3 regions of the Streptomyces sp. BK79 genome follow, and region 1 is predicted to be linked to each of the others. Evidence: riboswitches for the same ligand, from Rfam matches in the RefSeq annotation. Region 1 holds a riboswitch; each other region holds the start of a gene.
What was found. A riboswitch is a leader RNA that binds a small molecule or an ion and turns the genes downstream of it on or off. The one in region 1 is predicted to bind thiamine pyrophosphate.

Region 1 (3,966 bases):
TCGGCGATGTCGGGGACGGTGAGCCAGGCAGGCACGAGAGCATCGATCTTTGCGTCAATCTCGGTCACGTCTCAAGCCTGCCATCTGCCACTGACAGTCGGAAGCCGGACCCGTCCGAGCCGGGCCGCCGCACCCGGCGGACGGGCTACGCGGTCGACGCCTTGAGCGGCCGCGCCGGGTCGGCCAGCAGCCGGGGATCCATCGTCGCGCCCGCCTGGATCAGCCGCTTGCCCTGCGCCAGGTCCCGGGGGCGGCCCACCGCCAGCAGGGCGGCCAGGCGGCCCTCCCGCAGCCAGCAGACCGTCCAGGCGGGCCCCGAGGGCTCGCCCCGCCACAGGAGGGTGTCCGCGGCCGTGTGGTGACCGGCGTACTGGACGAAGCGGCCGAACTGCTCGGACCAGAAGTACGGCACCGGGTCGTAGGCGGCCGGGACCTCGCCGACGGCGGCGCCGACGATGCCGGCGGCGACCGTGCGCGGGCCCTGGAGGGCGTTGTCCCAGTGGTGCACCAGGAGCCGCTCCCCGTAGCGCCCCGAGGGGAAGGACGCGCAGTCGCCGACCGCGTGGACGTCCGGCGCGGAGGTGCGCAGGCGGTCGTCGGCCAGGATGTCGCCGTGCGGGCCCAGGGCGATGCCGGAGCCGTCGAGCCAGGCGGTGGCGGGCCGGGCGCCGATGCCGACGACGACCGCGCCGGCGGGCAGCCGCGAGCCGTCGTCGAGGACGACGACGTGACCGGCCTCCCCCGGACCGCCGGATTCGACGCGCTCCACGCGCGCGTGCGTGCGCAGGCCGACGCCGGCGTCGGCGTACCAGGCGGTCATCGGCGCGGCGACCTCGGCGGGCAGCGCGCCCGCGAGCGGATGCCCCGCGGCCTCCACGACGGTCACCGCGCAGCCCGCCTCGCGCGCGGCGGTGGCGAACTCGGCGCCGATCCAGCCGGCGCCGACGACCACGATGTCGTGCTGCCGGGCGAGCACCGGGCGCAGCCGCTCGGCGTCGTCCAGGGTGCGCAGCAGGTGCACGCCGGGCACGCCCTCCGTGCCGGGGAGCCGGAACGGTTCCGCACCCGTCGCGAGGACGAGGACGTCGTACGGCACGGGCCCCGCGGACGTGTCGAGGACGTGCGCGCCGGGCCGGACGCCCAGGGCCTCGCAGCCGAGCCGCAGGGTGATGCCGAGGGCCTCGAAGTCGACGTCGAAGGCGGATCCCTCGGCGGTGCCGAGCAGGACGGCCTTGGACAACGGGGGACGGTCGTACGGCTGGTGCGGCTCGGCGCCGATCAGGGTCACGGTGCCCGTGAAACCCTGCTCCCGCAGGGCGACGGCGGTCTGCACCCCGGCCATGCCCGCGCCCACGACGACCACGCGGCGCTCCGCGTCCGCTCCCCGTTCCCGGGGCTGCTCCTGCGTCTGATCACTCACCCGATCACCTTAGACACCTGACGTACCGTCATTCAGCGCCCCTGCGCGGTGACCTGCTCCACCACGCTCGTCCCGCTGCCCCGCTGGGACTCCCACTCCCAGGTCTCGTCCAGGCGCACCCGCCCGTCCGGCAGTTCGGCGACGGTCGACACGCAGTGCCCCGAGGACGTGCTGCCGTCGGTCTTGAGCTGCACGTAGCGGAAGTCGAGCCGGTCGCCCTCCCGGGTGCCCACCAGGCGGCCCCGGACGACGTCGCCGCCCTCGTACTCGGCCCATACCGCGCCGTCCTGCTCGTGGTAGGTGAACCGGGTCCGCGTGCCCACCTGGCCGGGCGCCTGGTCGGCGACGGGGGCGAGGACGAGACCGTCGAGTGAACGCGCCATGGGCCAGGGCTCCCTTACTGAGACTTACCGCGTCGGGCTAGGCTGGCCAACGTAAAGCACTCGCGGGAGCCCGGACGCACCGGGCTGAGAGGGAGGCTGGCGGCCTCCGACCGTACGAACCTGATCCGGGTCATGCCGGCGAAGGGAGGGGCTGGACGCCCATGTCGTCTCCACCGCACCTGTCGTCTCCGCCGCACACGTCGTCACGGACACCTGACGTCCTCGTGGTCGGGGGCGGGATCATCGGCCTGGTCACGGCGTGGCGGGCCGCGCAGCGCGGGCTCGGCACGGCCCTCGTGGACCCCGAACCGGGCGGCGGGGCCGCCTCGGTGGCCGCCGGGATGCTGGCCGCCGTCACGGAGCTCCACTACGGCGAGCAGACGCTGCTCGCGCTGAACCTGGCCTCGGCGCGCCGCTACCCGCGGTTCGCGGCCGAGCTGGCCGACGCCACGGGCCACGACCTCGGGTACCGGCGGTGCGGCACCCTCGCCGTGGCGCTGGACGCCGACGACCGGGCCCACCTGCGGGAACTGCACGCGCTCCAGCAGCGTTCGGGCCTGGAGTCCGAGTGGCTGAGCGGGCGCGAGTGCCGGCGCCTGGAGCCGATGCTCGCGCCGGGCGTGCGCGGCGGGCTGCGGGTGGACGGCGACCACCAGATCGACCCCCGGCGGCTGGCCGGGGCGCTCGTGGCCGCCTGCGAAGGCGCGGGGGTGGTCTTCCACCGGGAGTGGGCCGAGCGGCTCACCGTCGGGCGCGGCGGGCGGGCCACCGGTGTGGTCACCGCCGACGGCACGGTCCTGGAGGCCGGGCAGGTGGTGCTGGCCGGCGGGTGTCTCAGCGGGCGGCTCAAGGGCGTACCGGACGACGTGCTGCCGCCGGTGCGGCCCGTGAAGGGGCAGGTGCTGCGGCTGGCGATGCCGCGGACGCACGGCCCGCTGCTGAACCGGACGGTGCGTGCCGTGGTGCGCGGCAACCCGCTCTACCTGGTGCCCCGGGAGAGCGGCGAGCTGGTCGTCGGCGCCACCAGCGAGGAGCTGGGCTGGGACACGACGGTCACCGCGGGCGGCGTCTACGAGCTGCTGCGCGACGCCCACGACCTGGTGCCCGGCATCACGGAGCTGCCCCTGACGGAGACCCGGGCGGGCCTGCGCCCCGGCTCCCCGGACAACGCCCCGCTGCTCGGCCCGACCGGTCTCGACGGCCTGCTGCTGGCCACCGGCCACTACCGCAACGGCGTCCTGCTCACCCCGGTCACCGGCGACGTCATGGCGGACGTCCTGACCACCGGGGAGCTTCCGGCCGAGGCCCGCCCCTTCACCCCCCGGCGCTTCGGCGCCGACCCCGCACTCCCGCGACTCTCGGAGCAGCCCGCATGAACATCTCCGTCAACGGCGAGCCGCGCGAGGTGGCTCCCGGTACGGCCCTGGACACCCTGGTGGGCACGCTCACCCCGGCCTCGTCCGGAGTGGCCGCCGCTCTGAACGAGACCGTCGTCCCGCGCGCGCGGTGGTCGGCCACCGCGCTGGCCGACGGCGACCGCGTCGAAGTCCTCACCGCCGTCCAAGGAGGCTGACCATGGCCGACGATCCCTTCGTCCTCGGCGGTACGTCGTACGCGTCCCGGCTGATCATGGGTACGGGCGGGGCGCCCAGCCTCGACGTGCTGGAGCGCGCGCTGGTGGCCTCCGGTACCGAGCTGACGACGGTCGCGATGCGGCGCGTGAACGCCTCGGTGCACGGGTCCGTGCTGTCGGTGCTGGACAAGCTCGGCATCCGGGTGCTGCCGAACACGGCCGGCTGCTTCACCGCCGGGGAGGCGGTCCTCACCGCCCGCCTCGCGCGCGAGGCACTCGGCACGGACCTGGTGAAGCTGGAGGTCATCGCCGACGAGCGCACCCTGCTGCCGGACCCGATCGAGCTGCTGGACGCGGCCGAGACGCTGGTCGACGACGGGTTCACGGTGCTGCCGTACACGAACGACGACCCGGTCCTCGCGCGGAAGCTGGAGGACGTCGGGTGCGCCGCGATCATGCCGCTCGGGTCGCCGATCGGGTCGGGGCTGGGCATTCGCAACCCGCACAACTTCGAGCTGATCGTGGAGCACGCGCGCGTGCCGGTGATCCTGGACGCGGGGGCCGGTACGGCGTCGGACGTGGCGCTGGCG
Region 2 (3,966 bases), on a different contig from region 1:
GGTGAACAGGAACACCATCAGCGAGGCCGCGGCCACGGCGGGCGCGAGCGCGGGCAGCGTCACCTGCCGCCAGGCCCTGGGCCGCGAGGCGCCGAGCATCCGCGCGGCCTCCTCCTGGCGCGGGTCGAGCTGCGCCCACAGACCGCCGACGGTGCGGACCACGACGGCGTAGTTGAAGAAGACGTGCGCGAGCAGGATCGCCCACACGGTGGTGTCCAGCCGTACGCCCCACAGCTCGTCGAACAGCCCGCCGCGCCCGACCAGGGCCAGGAACGCCGTACCGACGACGACCGTCGGCAGCACGAACGGCACCGTCACCACGGCCCGCAGCACCTGCTTGCCGGGGAAGTCGAGGCGGGCGAAGGCGTAGGCGCCGGGCAGGGCGACGAGCAGCGTGAGCGCGGTGGAGGCCAGCGCCTGCCAGGTGGTGAACCACAGCACGTGCCGGACGTCGGACTGGGCGAGCACGTCCCCGATCCGCCCGAACCGCCAGACCCCGTCGACCTCCAGTCCGCGCGCGACGATCGCGGCGACGGGGTAGGCGAAGAACACCGCGAAGAACGCGACGGGCACCGCCATCAGGGCGAGCCGCGCCGCGCTCCCGCGCACGGTCCTGGTCCTCGTCCCGGCCCTGCCTACTTCAGTACGAGAGAGGTCCACGCCTTGACCCACTCGTCGCGGTGGTCGGCGATCTTCGCCGGGTCCATGGTCTGCGGGTCCTCGGCCCGCGGCCCGAACTTCCGGAACGCCTCGGGCAGCCGCGCGCCCTCGCGGACCGGGTGGACGAACATGTTCAGCGGCAGGTCCTCCTGGAACCGCTCGCCGATGAGGAAGTCGAGGAGCGCCTTGCCGCCCTCGGGGTTCGCGGCGTTGCTCAGCAGACCCGCGTACTCGACCTGGCGGAAGCAGGTGCCCTCGGCGACGCCCGTCGGCGCGGTGGCCGGCTGCGGGTCGGCGTAGATCACCTCGGCGGGCGGGGAGGAGGCGTAGGAGACGACGAGCGGACGATCGCCCTTGGCCTTCTTGCCGCCGGCCGAGCCGGAGAACTCCTCGTTGTACGCCTGCTCCCAGCTGTCGACGACCTTGACGCCGTTCGCCTTGAGCTTCTTCCAGTAGTCCTGCCAGCCCTCGTCCCCGTACGCGGCGGCCGTGCCGAGCAGGAAGCCGAGGCCGGGGGACGAACTGCCGGCGTTCTCGGTGACGAGCAGGTCCTTGTACGCGGGCTCGGCGAGGTCGTCGAGGGAGTCCGGCGGGGTCAGCCCGCGCTCGCTGAAGTACGCCTTGTCGTAGTTGACGCACACGTCACCGGTGTCGACGGGCGTGACGCGGTGCTCGGCGTCGGCCTGGAACGCGGGGTCGACCCGGTCGAGGCCCTTCGCCTCGTACGGCTGGAACAGCCCGTTGTCGAGCGCGCGGGACAGCAGGGTGTTGTCGACGCCGAAGAAGACGTCGCCCTGGGGGTTGTCCTTGGTGAGGATGGCCTTGTTGACGGCCTGCCCGGCGTCGCCGTCCTCCAGGACCCTGACCTTGTAGCCGGAGCTCTTCTCGAAGGCGGCGACGACGTCCTTCGAGGCCGCCCACGAGTCGTGGCTGACCAGCGTCACGGTCCTGGAGTCGCCGGAGCCCTGCCCGTCGCCGTCGGACGACGATCCGCACGCGGCCAGGCCGCCGACCATGCCGAGGCCGAGGGCCAGGGCGGCGGCCTTCTTGGTGATGCTCACTGATTCCTCCTGGGTGACCAGGAGAAGACGCGGCCCCGCCCGCAGCCCCTGGGGACCTCGGGCAGGGCGCAACAGCTCGAGTGATGACCGATCTCCCTACCCAGAATGACCTGGGCCAGGTTCGGAGGGTCTGCGGCCGGTGCCGCACTCTCAGCGCTGTGGCGCTCCCCTGTCGGAATATGAAGATGTACTGACGTATGAAAGATGTACTGACGTACGAAGGTGTACTGACGTATGAAGCTGTACGCCGGTCAGGTTACCGCTCGCTCGCGGCGAGCTGACCACACGCCCCGTCGATCTCCTGGCCACGGGTGTCCCGGATCGTCACCGGCACACCGTGCGCCGCGATCGCCTCGACGAACGCCTTCTCGTCCTCGGGCCGCGACGCGGTCCACTTCGAGCCGGGCGTCGGGTTGAGCGGGATGAGGTTGACGTGCACGGGCCTGCCCTTGAGCAGCCGCCCGAGCCGGTCACCGCGCCACGCCTGGTCGTTGATGTCCCGGATCAGCGCGTACTCGATGGACAGCCGGCGCCCGGACACCGCCGCGTACTCGAACCCGGCGTCCAGCACCTCGCGGACCTTCCAGCGCGTGTTGACGGGGACGAGGGTGTCGCGCAGCTCGTCGTCCGGCGCGTGCAGCGAGATGGCGAGGCGGCACTTGAAGCCCTCGCCGGTGAAGCGGTGGATAGCGGGGACGAGGCCGACCGTGGAGACGGTGATGCCCCGCTGGGACAGGCCCAGTCCGTCGGGCTCGGGGTCGGTGAGGCGGCGGATGGCCCCCACGACGCGGTTGTAGTTGGCCAGGGGCTCGCCCATGCCCATGAACACGATGTTGCTGAGCCGCGCCGGCCCGCCGGGGACCTCACCGTCCCTGAGCGCCCGCATTCCGTCGACGATCTGGTGCACGATCTCGGCCGTCGACAGGTTCCGGTCCAGGCCGGCCTGCCCGGTGGCGCAGAACGGGCAGTTCATGCCGCAACCCGCCTGGGAGCTGATGCACATGGTGACCCGGTCCGGGTAGCGCATGAGGACGGACTCGACGAGCGTCCCGTCGAACAGCTTCCACAGCGTCTTGCGGGTGGTGCCCTGGTCGGTCGACAGATGCCGCACGACCGACATCAGCTCGGGCAGCAGCGCCTCCCGCAGACCCTGACGCGAACCGGCCGGGATGTCGGTCCACTGCTCGGGATCGTGCGCGTACCGCGCGAAGTAGTGCTGCGAGAGCTGCTTGGCGCGGAACGGCTTCTCGCCGATCGCGGCGACGGCCTCCTTGCGCTCGGCGGGCGTGAGGTCGGCGAGGTGCCGCGGCGGCTTCTTGGCTCCGCGGGGGGCGACGAATGTGAGTTCTCCGGGCTTAGGCATGGCCCTACCAGTGTCGCAGACATACGGAGAGGGACCCGCCGCCCTGTGGACAGCGAGCCCCTCAACCAAGAACCGCAGGTCAGGCCGAGCCTGCCACGATCACCTTCCGGTTCAGCCCGATCCGACGAAGATCACCAGCAGCAGCCACACCACCGGTGCCGTCGGCAGCAGTGAGTCCAGCCGGTCCATGATGCCGCCGTGCCCCGGCAGGAGCGTGCCCATGTCCTTGATGCCGAGGTCCCGCTTGATCATGGACTCGCCGAGGTCGCCCAGCGTGGCGCTGACGGCGACCGCGAGGCCGAGCAGGAGGCCCTGCCACCAGGTGCCGCCGTCGATCAGGAACTGCATGCACAGCGCGCCCGCCACCATCGCGAACGCCACCGCGCCGAGCAGGCCCTCACGGGTCTTGCCGGGGCTGATGCGGGGGGCCAGCTTGGTCCTGCCGAAGCGCCAGCCGACGGCGTAGGCGCCGGTGTCGCTGACCACCGTCAGTATCAGGAAGACGAGGACGCGCCACGCGCCGTCGTCCGCCATCAGCATCATCGCGACGAACGTGGCCAGGAACGGCACGTAGAACGCGGCGAAGAGCCCGGCCGTGACGTCCTTGAGATAGCCCTCGGGCGGTTCCGTCATCCGCCACACGAGCACTGCCAGCGCCGTGAGCGCCATGGCGACCCACGCGCCCTCGGCGCCCCGCACGTATCCGGCGACCACCATCGCCGCGCCGCCGACCGCGAGCGGCACGAGGGGCACCTTGATCCCCTTGCGCTCCTCCAGCCGCTTGGTCAGCTCCCACAGGCCCACCACGACGGCGACCACGACCACGCCGACGAAGGCGGCCTTGACGACGAACAGCGACGCGACGATCACGGCGGCCAGACC
Region 3 (3,966 bases), on a different contig from region 1:
GTCGGCGGACACCACCAGGGCAGCGAGGGCCGTGGTGACCGGCACGGACGCCACCAGGCCGATCGATCCGACCAGCGTGCGCACGATCTCCTCCGCGACCAGCTCGCTGTTGGCGACCGTCCCCACCCCGCTCTGCGCGATCGAGAACAGCAGCAGCAGGGGCAGCGCGGCGCCCGCGTAGGCGAGGACGAGCGTGTTGACGACCGACGCGATGTGGTCGCGGCCGATGCGGATGCCCGCGCGGTACAGGCCGCGCCAGCCCATGGTCGGATTGGCCTCGTGGAGTTCCCAGACCGCGGAGGTCTGCGTGACCGTCACGTCGTCCAGGACACCCAGCGAACCGATGATGACACCGGCGAGCAGCAGACCGCTCATGTCGATCGTCGGATACAGGCCGTGGATGAGGCCGGTGTTGTCGTCCGTGTTGCCGGTCAGCGCGGCCCAGCCGATGAACAGCGATCCGAGGACGCCGATCAGCAGCAGGGAGATCAGGGTGCCGAGCACCGCGACGGAGGTCCGGGCCGACAGGCCGTGACACAGATACAGCGCGATCAGCATGATGGCGCTCGACCCGACCACGGCGACGGCCAGGGGATTCGATCCCTGCAGGATCGCGGGCAGGATGAAGAAGTTCAGCAGCAGGAAGCTGAGGGCCAGCGAGACCAGGGCCATCAGGCCCCGCAGTCGTCCGACGACCACGACGGCGATCGCGAAGATGCCGGCGAGCAGGGCCAGCGGCAGCCCGCGGTTGATGTCGGTCACCGAGTACTGCAGGTCCTTCGGCGCGGAGGGCTCGTAGGCGACCACCACCTTCTGGCCCTCGTGCAACTGCCGTGACTGGTCCGGCTGCACGACCTCGGTGAACGTACGGCCCTTGTCCTTGCCGCTGTCGACGCGGATCGTCGCCCGCTTGCAGTCGCCGTTCGCCTGCTGCACCGCGGAGGAGCCCTCCGCGGTGGAGGTGTCACCGGTCGGCGGGACGCCCGAGGCGTTGACGGACTGACAGCTCAGCTCGACCACCTTCGTGACGGTGCCGTCCTGCGTCTGCCGGTCGAAGCCGACCCCGGTGCGTTCGTGCGCCGGAGCACCACCGGGCCACAGCACCCCGAGCCCGACCAGGACGGCCGCCGCGAACGGGATGAGGACCGCCGCGATGACCTTCCGCAGATGCCGGGAGACCGGCGTGGCCGGCCCGTGACTGTGGACGTGCGCGTGCCCATGGGCGGTGGGGGAGGCGGGCCCGGCCTCGCGGCCGGCGCCGCCGTCGGAGCCCTGCCCGCGGCCGGGCTCGTGCGGTGGGAAGGGGGGATGCTGCGGTGTGGTCACCGCCCGATCATCGCAAGAACCAGGGGGGCCCTCTGTTCACCGCGCCCGAATTGGCGCTAGCGTGGAGGCACCTTTGTACACGCGGGAGCTCGGAGCACCGGGCTGAGAGGGCGCTGACCTCCGTCCCAGCGATGTTTCACGGGAAACGTCACCGAAGTCGAGTGACCTATCCCACGAAGCGTCGGCAGACGGAAGCCGCTGCGTCGACCGCCGAACCTGTTACCGGGTAATGCCGGCGTAGGGAGTAGGTCTCATGACCATCGAGGACGCACGCACGCCTGCCTCCGCGCAGAACTCCGCTCACAAGGAGCGCACGGAGGACGGGAAGTCCATCGGCTGGCACAAGGCGTACGTCGAGGGCTCGCGCCCCGACCTGCGGGTGCCGGTCCGTCAGGTGCATCTCACCAACGGGCAGTCGGTCACGCTGTACGACACGTCGGGCCCGTACACCGATCCGCTGGTCGACACCGACGTCCGCAGGGGGCTGCCGCCGCTGCGTGAGAACTGGATCATCGCCAGGGGCGACACCGAGGAGTACGCGGGCCGCCCCGTCCGCCCCGAGGACGACGGCATCAAGCACACCTCCCCCCGCGGAGGTCTGCGCAACCTGGACGCGGTCTTCCCCGGCCGCCCGCGTCAGCCGCGCCGGGGGCGGGACGGCACGCCCGTCACCCAGCTCGCCTACGCCCGTCGGGGCGAGGTCACGCCGGAGATGGAGTACGTGGCCCTCCGGGAGAACGTCTCGCCGGAAGTGGTCCGCGAGGAGATCGCGGCGGGCCGCGCCGTACTGCCCGCCAACGTCAACCACCCGGAGATCGAGCCGATGATCATCGGCAAGCGGTTCCTGGTGAAGGTCAACGCCAACATCGGCAACTCGGCGGTGACGTCCTCCATCGAGGAGGAGGTCGAGAAGATGACCTGGGCGACCCGGTGGGGCGCCGACACGGTCATGGACCTTTCCACCGGCCGCAACATCCACACCACGCGCGAGTGGGTGCTGCGCAACTCCCCCGTGCCCATCGGGACGGTGCCGCTCTACCAGGCACTGGAGAAGGTCGACGGCCGGGCCGAGGAGCTGACCTGGGAGATCTACAAGGACACGGTCATCGAGCAGGCCGAGCAGGGCGTGGACTACATGACGGTCCACGCGGGTGTGCGGCTGGCGTACGTGCCGCTGACCGCGAACCGCAAGACCGGCATCGTCTCGCGGGGCGGCTCGATCATGGCGGCATGGTGCCTGGCGCACCACCGGGAGTCGTTCCTGTACGAGAACTTCGAGGAACTCTGCGAGATCCTCGCGGCCTACGACGTCACGTACTCCCTCGGCGACGGCCTGCGGCCGGGCTCGATCGCGGACGCCAACGACGAGGCGCAGTTCGCGGAGCTGCGCACCCTCGGGGAGCTCAACTCGATCGCCAAGCGCTTCCACGTGCAGACCATGATCGAGGGCCCGGGCCACGTCCCGATGCACAAGATCAAGGAGAACATCGATCTTCAGCAGGAGATCTGCGAGGAAGCTCCGTTCTATACGCTCGGCCCGCTGACGACGGACGTCGCGCCGGCGTACGACCACATCACCTCCGGCATCGGTGCCGCGATGATCGCCTGGTGGGGCACGGCCATGCTCTGCTACGTCACGCCCAAGGAGCACCTGGGCCTGCCCAACCGTGACGACGTCAAGACCGGCGTCATCACCTACAAGATCGCCGCCCATGCCGCCGACCTCGCCAAGGGGCACCCAGGTGCGCAGGAGTGGGACGACGCGCTGTCCGACGCCCGGTTCGAGTTCCGGTGGGAGGACCAGTTCAACCTGGCCCTCGACCCGGACACGGCACGGGAGTTCCACGACGAGACCCTGCCGGCCGAGCCCGCCAAGACGGCCCACTTCTGCTCGATGTGCGGGCCGAAGTTCTGCTCGATGAAGATCTCGCAGGACATCCGGCGGGAGCACGGAGGGAGCAAGGCCGAGATCGAGGAGGGAATGGCCCAGAAGTCGCAGGAGTTCGCCGCCGCGGGCAATCGCGTGTACCTGCCGATCGCGGACTGAACGAGGCCCGGGCGGCGGTGGGGAGGGGACAGGCCGCACAGCCCGCCCTCTCCCCATCGAAGGCCGGGTCTGGGCAGACTGGGCGCATGACAGCCACTTCCCTGAGCAAGGGCGCCAACCTCGCCGTCGACTCCCCCGCGGTGCGCGTCGAACTCGTCTGGTCCGCCGGACCGGCCGTGCCCGAGGTCGACGTCTCCGCGCTGCTGCTCACCGCGGAGGGCCGGGTGCGGGACGACGGTGACTTCGTCTTCTACAACCAGCCCCGGCACGCGTCCGACGCGGTGCGGCACGTGGGCAAGCAGGGCGGGTCCGGTGCGGGGGCGGGCGTCATGACCGACGCCGTCGAGGTGGACCTGCGCTCGGTGGAACCGGTCGTCGACCGCATCGTCCTGGGTGCCTCGGCGGACGGTGGGACCTTCGGCCAGGTTCCCGGGCTGTCGCTGCGGTTGCTGGAGGCCGGGACCCGGACCGAGCTGGCCCGGTTCGACATGACGGCCGGGCCGGAGACCGCGCTGCTCGGCGGCGAGCTGTACCGGCGGCAGGGGAAGTGGAAGTTCCGGGCGGTCGGACAGGGGTACGCCTCCGGTCTCGCC

Region 2: another riboswitch for thiamine pyrophosphate. It lies ahead of ACFIF2_RS22430 (thiamine ABC transporter substrate binding subunit); the one in region 1 lies ahead of thiO (glycine oxidase ThiO).
Region 3: another riboswitch for thiamine pyrophosphate. It lies ahead of thiC (phosphomethylpyrimidine synthase ThiC); the one in region 1 lies ahead of thiO (glycine oxidase ThiO).

The regions. Positions count from the first base shown of each region.
Region 1 is NZ_JBHVOC010000013.1:69,688-73,653, forward strand. Features, by position in the region: gene ACFIF2_RS17765 (Rv2175c family DNA-binding protein) at 1-68, opposite strand, end outside; gene ACFIF2_RS17770 (NAD(P)/FAD-dependent oxidoreductase) at 146-1,363, opposite strand; gene ACFIF2_RS17775 (hypothetical protein) at 1,453-1,803, opposite strand; TPP riboswitch at 1,856-1,967, shown strand; gene thiO (glycine oxidase ThiO) at 1,965-3,179, shown strand; gene thiS (sulfur carrier protein ThiS) at 3,176-3,376, shown strand; gene ACFIF2_RS17790 (thiazole synthase) at 3,379-3,966, shown strand, end outside.
Region 2 is NZ_JBHVOC010000017.1:159,093-163,058, reverse strand. Features, by position in the region: gene ACFIF2_RS22435 (ABC transporter permease) at 1-579, opposite strand, end outside; gene ACFIF2_RS22430 (thiamine ABC transporter substrate binding subunit) at 636-1,721, opposite strand; TPP riboswitch at 1,797-1,902, opposite strand; gene rlmN (23S rRNA (adenine(2503)-C(2))-methyltransferase RlmN) at 1,978-3,084, opposite strand; gene ACFIF2_RS22420 (phosphatidate cytidylyltransferase) at 3,196-3,966, opposite strand, start outside.
Region 3 is NZ_JBHVOC010000025.1:145,294-149,259, reverse strand. Features, by position in the region: gene ACFIF2_RS28785 (YibE/F family protein) at 1-1,326, opposite strand, end outside; TPP riboswitch at 1,398-1,587, shown strand; gene thiC (phosphomethylpyrimidine synthase ThiC) at 1,580-3,373, shown strand; gene ACFIF2_RS28775 (VWA domain-containing protein) at 3,460-3,966, shown strand, end outside.